Regions from separate parts of the Paenibacillus sp. FSL H8-0548 genome, predicted to be linked through region 2. Evidence: predicted binding sites of a transcription regulator. Region 2 holds the regulator's gene; the other holds the start of a gene.

Region 1 (3,431 bases), 630 kb from region 2:
TCGTATCATTAGAGCTTGGGAAGCTTTTATATAAAGATTTTTTAGTGAGTAGGAGGAGAGTCCAACCTCAGTACTATTTTTATCAACTATTGTTAGCATCATAGGAAGTAGAACAAAATCCCGTACTAATTCAAGTTCTTCCTTACTCGGTAACGCCGTCTTTACTTGCTCTTGATGTCCGTGCCTCCGACTTAAATATTGTTCCCTATGTTCTGGAAGCATCATTCGACTGGATTCCCAACGGCCGTTACCCTCAAGTTTTTTGCTCACTTATAGTGCCCCCCGATTTTCGCACTACGTTCAAGAGCCTGCGCAGCACCCAATAAAGATGATGCACGCAAGATTGCTGTTCCTCCGTAGCGGCATTTAATTTGATCTGTAGCCCGCTCTAACTTCCTCGCTTTTTCCCTGTTTCCAAAAAGTGTGAGCTGGTACTGATTATCACTAATTAACTTTGACATCACTACCCCAAGCTTTCGAACAGGAAGTTCATCCCAGTGGGTATAAAACAGCTTACGGACAATCTCAAATACTTCATTGGTTATATTAGTTGGATCAACAGCGGTGACTTGTCTGTGAAAGCCAGTAGGCAAGTCAAAATCAGCTCCTTGTGCGCCTACTGAAATAACTTGCCCCATGTAGCCTTTTGCCCGACAACGCCGACAGACCTCCTCACTTAGTTCAAGAAGTATGACATCAATGTCCTCCTTGCGGCTGTAATCGCACGGCAATGTCATCTGGTGTCCGATGGCTTGCTGATGATCATATGTGCTTGGGGTGACCATACTGGAATCTATACCATTTGCTGTTTGCCAGTATAGTTCTGCTTGAATATCACTATTTCTCCCCATAACAATTCTCATTTTGCGCTTAAGCTCAGCGAGTGGAAGTCTGGCTATATCACCGATCGTAGTAATTCCGATTCGGTTAAAGTGTGCTGTCATTCGTGAGCCGACACCAAACATTTTATTTATAAGCTGAGGCCACAAAAGGCTCTCGACGTCACTCATGGATAATGTATAAATACCCGTTTCACTTTTCTTGGCCCAGATATCTGTGGCCATTTTGGCTAATACCTTTGTTGAGCTTATGCCCACCCTTATCCAAACTCCTGTGTACATCATCACCTTTATTTGAATTCGTCGTGCAATTTCCTCTGGAGATCCAAAGTAGGAAATAGAGCCGGTAACATCTAAAAATTGCTCGTCAATTGAGAATGGTTCCACCAAATCTGTAAACGATTCAAAGATCTCTGTAATCATAAGGGATACATCGATATAGGTTTGCATATGCGGGCGAATAACAATTGCATCAGAACATTTCCCCAAAGCTTCCCCCAATGTTTCTGCCGTCGTTATACCGAATTGTTTCGCTATCGGACATGCTGCAAGTACTATCCCTGATCGGCGCGCGGGATCTCCGGCAACAATAAGCGGTTTATCCCGATATTCTGGGCGCGCTGCTTTTTCGACTGATGCATAAAACGATTGGCAATCCGCCAACATTATTACAGGCACCACAATGACACCCCCAACAAATGCGAATATATGTTCTCTTTTCATTATATACCGAATGTATGTTCGTAATGCAAAGGTTAAATCCTCCAGTTAAGGTATTTTTTCTGATTCATAATCTGCCTGGCTTATCTTAAGTTTCTATTTTCCCTTCTCCCGTTCATAGGTTAGGCGAACTAGTGGAATTGGTTCATTTATGAAATAGCGCTAAAGGACGAGGCTACGCTGCACTTTTGTACAACATAATCGAAGTTACTAGCCTGACTAGGGCAAGTACACTGCAGTTTGTGCAGTAGATTACCTAGTATAGGGCGATATTCGTTGGTTTGGAGCTCATTCTACTGCAATAGTACAATGTAGCCGTCTGAAACAGCTCTCATGTGAGGTTTCTATTGCACGAAGTGCAGTCTAGGCTTCTTCTTCAATTAGCGAGGGACTCTGGTGTATGATGCAGCGAATTTCGGGTGGTACGCAGCTAACGATGCTGCAAAGTTAGCTGCGTATTGGAGTCTAATCTATAAAAATGAAGATGTAGCGATGCGAGAAGATCGTTCTAGAGAAACGAAGTGTTCGCCTTTATAGTCCCTTATTCTTACCTTTAAATGTCTTAGAAAATCAAAGAATCTGGCTGCAAGCGCGATCCTTAAGAAGGATCAGTCTTTTATTTGCCTCGCATCATGGCTAGTACCGCCAGCTCGATCTTATTCAGCATTAGTCCGTATTCATTCGTAATTTCAAAGGAATGCGGCATCGGCAGCTTTTGAAAATAAGGAACTACGTCTGAAGTCGACACAAACCAGTCGCCGGGCTCAGGAGATTCTAGCGGCTGGTCGCCCCATGCAGCGCCCAGCTCCGGACTATAGATCGGCTCCGCTTCAGGCTTCAGCCGCCCGCCTAGCAGCCGCTCAGTATAGACGCGCTGAGGCGGCTTCTGACGAACACTCGCGAATATATGCGGCGCGTAGTCCGCACGCGAGCCAGTATGCTTAACAGCGGCTGCAAAGCATCTTACACCGTCATATACACGCGGGATACCGAACAGCATCGCATACAGACGCTTGCCTAATTCAATTCGCTCCTGCAAGCTTTCAAATCGTTCCAGAATAAGTCCCGAGAGTCGCAGAGCGTCCATTCCCTCCCCTTTCGCTTTCCCTTTTCCATAGGGGAAAATGACGCCATTAAGCTGCAGCAGCGACTGCAGTCCAAAAAATAAGGTGTGCAGCACTTTTTCGCGAAAATAAGGATGCTGGACAACACGCTGCTCGATATAATGCTGCTCATTCACAATTAAAGCAATTGTAAGCGGAGCAGCCTCGCCATCACGCCAAAACTGCTTCCAAACCGGGAGCATGAACACGGATACCCCAAAGGCCGGCAGCAAATGAAACAAGCTCCTCCCCTCTCTCCTGCTCCATTCATATAAAAGCAGCTGAGGATACGCATCCTGAAAAATAAGTGCATTAGCCTGCTCCAAAAAACCGAATACCGCGACGCGTTGCTCCTTGCCGAGCAGCCACGGCAGCCATTCCCCTTGCAAATCGGTCATATTCCAGCCGCCATTACGCGATACCATATGGGCAAGCAGCGCCCAATGCAGCTCTGGGGTTCGAAAATACACGTCGCGATAAGCCTCTGTACGAGTCACATTATTGCGGTTGCAAGCAGCAATCTCCAGGCGAATGCGTTCAATAAATGAAAGCTCAGCCTGCGTCCAATTGCTTGCTGCCTCATGATAGGATGCTGCGCTCGACTTAGACCAAGCATACGTTAGCTTTGCTACAGTAGAGGAAGACAGCTGCAGCGGAACAGCCTCGGAAAGCATCTCACTTGACGCGCTTAGCGCTGCCCATTTCCCTATAGCATACTCAAATGCCGCGCCAGGAAGCGCCAGCAGCTGCTGCAACCAGTAGCCGATTG
Region 2 (3,431 bases):
GCCTTATCTGGAATGCCTACTTGCTCAAGCAAAGCTAGAGATTTCTTCTTCCTAATTGACGGATGAATAGATTGAAAGACGAGCGGCAGCTCCACATTTTCCCGCACCGTTAGATGAGAAATCAGCTCATATGCTTGGAAAATAAAACCAATATGCTTTCTTCTAAACTCTGCCAGCCGATTTTCGCTCATCTCCACAATATTGTGATCAGAAATATAGATTTGTCCTTCCGTAGGCTTCATTAAGCCAGCCATTAAGTTCAACAGCGTCGACTTTCCCGAGCCAGAGCTGCCTAATAAAGCAATCATTTCACCCTTATGTACATTAAAGCTAATTTGTTGCAATACTGCTGTCGTCTCATTTCCATTCAAAAAGGAATGAGATAATTCTTCAACACGTAACAATTCAGTCACTCCCTTCAGTCCCCATTAATAGACGAGTGTTAGGTTAAAAACCACTGCACTCCACAAAAAAAACTTTCTCAACCAAGTAGAGTGCTTCATTCTACTTAAATGAGAAAGTTATATTATTTGGACTCTATTCATAGTTTATCTGAATTTACGATTATATGCTAGGTATGATCAGCTTCTGACCTGGAATTATTTGTGAGGTTTGCAATTGATTTCGATCTTTAATCATAAAAATGATATATCTAACATCCTGACTGCCGTCGGAGTACCGCTTAGCTATATCCCAAAGTGTATCACCAGTATGTACGATAATGGACTGTTCGCCTTTTGCTGCTTCTACTGGGTTATTGCTCGAAGCGTAGGTTCCCATAAGTAAAAAGCTGGTAAACAAAAGAACAAATACTACTGCGCACACGATAATTTTAAGCACATGTCTCTTTACTAATCGCGAAGCCATCAATCGAAATTTCATTCCTTGAGCTTCTTCTTGCTTATGAATGGTTCTATAAAAACTTGGACTAGTTATCATTTATCAGCACCCCAAACGTTTGTTCTGTTTTTAGATTACACGAACAAACGTTTGGTGTCAACAAAGAAAATACGAACTTCTGTACTTAAGAACTTATGTTTGTACGAACTCCGGTTCTATGTTATAATTTGCTACAAACCTACTAATGGAGTGATCGCAGTGTCGAAGATTTCTAACCGACAACATTCGATTCTTGAATTTATTAAGAATGAAGTCCGGGAGAAAGGCTATCCACCCTCTGTTCGAGAAATCGGCGAAGCTGTTGGATTGTTATCCAGTTCAACTGTTCATGGTCATTTAGACCGCTTGGAGAAGAAAGGCCTAATTCGCCGGGACCCGACTAAACCTCGTGCAATTGAAATTTTAGATCAAGAAGGCGCGGACGGCATTATCCCATTATCTGTAGCAAACGTACCGATCATCGGTAAAGTTACTGCTGGCGTTCCCATTATGGCCACTGAGAATATCGAAGAGTACTTCCCGCTCCCCTCCCATTTTGTGGGTGACAACAGTGTTTTTATTTTAAGTGTCATGGGCGAGAGTATGATTGAAGCTGGTATTCACGACGGTGATTATGTCATTGTTCGTCAACAGCAAACCGCAAATAATGGTGAGATCGTTGTTGCAATGACTGAGGATGACGAAGCAACGGTTAAGACATTTTACAAGGAGAAGAACCACATTCGCTTGCAGCCGGAAAATTCGACTATGCAGCCTATTATTCTCCAAAACGTAACCATTTTGGGAAAAGTCATTGGACTTTTCCGTGATATTCATTAAATCTACTGTTAAGCGTACATAAGAAAGAGGCTGAATCCATGCGTAAGCATAAGTGATTCAGCCTCTTCTTTATTTTAAATATAGGAAAGCAGATCATCTCGCCATATAGACGCCGAAGTCGTTTCTTCGTATTACGGCTTCCTCCATCTATATGGCTCGCTTACCAATCAAGCGGGTTGAGATTGTCTGCTTTTGATAAAGGGCCAATCTTTTACGGTTAAGCCTCGGATACTCATAAAGCAATCCTTCATACACCACTTCGAATTTTCCGTGCAAAAGAAAATCGTTAGGAGTTACTAATGCTGATGGACGCTCCCAAAGGTTAACATCGCTGCTGCGAAGTGCTTCTGCAACAAACTGCGAACAAAAATAAGAATCCGTGAGCTTTAAGTCTACGTTGAACAGCACACCCAGCAACCCAATCAAATTGTAGCGATAACTATCCTTGTTCTTTTTAAAGGTTTGAATGACCTGAAGAATTGATGCTCGCTGTTTTGCAGTGACCGAAATTCGCAGCAGTACACATCTCGTATTCGGGAACTGACGGAAAGTGCCTTCATACACGTCCTCCTTAACAAAACCTGCAAACAAAGGATTTTTCGCGTGTTTTCTACCGAAGCTATATACCTCCTGCAAATCGGTATCCAGGACTAGAGATGCGTGATTAAATGGCGCGCCTGTAAAGCCTTGAATCAATCGTGTAAAGCATGTACCGGTATCGCTTAATAAAACATATATGTTATTTGTTAAGTTCTGCTGAGCCATAATCTCTCGCACTCTGACCACCTCATTAACTGCGTTTGTCCGATATTCCGGACATAACTTCCTTATTCGAATATAGCAATAAGGCTGTATTCCGGATAGTACCAACTCTTTATGGTACTGATCAGCTCACAGCTTAATTAAGCGAAACAGAGCCGTTTGTCTAAACGTCAATCAACGTTTTTTCACTGCCCATACGCCCGAGTAGGTATTCGCATAGAATAGCCTAGTGGCTTAATCATGAGGAGAGTGATCTTTTGAGTAATTACGCGATGCCCTTTAAAGCACAGCAACTGAATGCAATGAATAATCAACCGTTGGTCGTATACCCTGTAGATCCCTATGTAGTCGAGGTGTTAAAATCCTGTATCGGCAAATGTGTTTCCATTAAAACAACAGACGGTCATATTGACGGAACCGTTGTCGATTGTAAATCAGACCATGTAGTACTTCGCTGCTGCAATGACATCTATTTTGTTCGGATCTCAGAAATCGTATGGATTAAGCCTAAATAATAAGTAGAAACGGCTGTCGCCGTTCTTATGGCGGTGGCGCGTTTCATTCCGGAGAAATATAGAGATCGTATGGCGTAATGATCTGCTTTCCTATATTTTAAATAAGCCCTAGAGGGGCAAGCCGGTACGGCCTCCCCCTCTAGGGCTTAAATAATCGAGCATTGACTTCGAGATGGAGACATAAAAAGGTTGAAAAATTAGTGCGGGTAATCGAATTCCCAGCGTACAACTTCAACTCTCCAACCCTTTGATGTTTTCACCAAAGTTCCGTTCTCAGAAGCGTAGACTCCTGCTTGTTCAACCATGACACTTCTTGAAATAAACATCATTTGATCGTTTCCATATAGATAGGATGGATTTTTATCGCTCGCAAAAGATATAAACGGAAGTTTGAGATTGTCAGGAAATTGTTTTAAGCCTCCGCTGCTTAAAATC

The links. The regulator LexA, encoded in region 2, represses DNA repair genes until DNA is damaged. The targets are predictions, from matches to a motif close to CGAACATATGTTCG.
Region 1: MHI37_RS13835 (DNA polymerase IV) is a predicted target of LexA. The motif match lies at 1,570-1,583, and genes of this name have one in related genera.

What each region holds. Positions count from the first base shown of each region.
Region 1 covers NZ_CP152049.1:3,329,304-3,332,734, reverse strand. The annotation lists gene MHI37_RS13840 (hypothetical protein) at 1-270, opposite strand, end outside; gene MHI37_RS13835 (DNA polymerase IV) at 267-1,520, opposite strand; gene MHI37_RS13830 (DUF2515 domain-containing protein) at 2,176-3,431, opposite strand, start outside.
Region 2 covers NZ_CP152049.1:3,959,294-3,962,724, forward strand. The annotation lists gene MHI37_RS16880 (ABC transporter ATP-binding protein) at 1-404, opposite strand, end outside; gene MHI37_RS16885 (LysM peptidoglycan-binding domain-containing protein) at 565-882, opposite strand; gene lexA (transcriptional repressor LexA) at 1,099-1,719, shown strand; gene MHI37_RS16895 (hypothetical protein) at 1,867-2,496, opposite strand; gene MHI37_RS16900 (DUF2642 domain-containing protein) at 2,739-2,996, shown strand; gene MHI37_RS16905 (copper amine oxidase N-terminal domain-containing protein) at 3,194-3,431, opposite strand, start outside.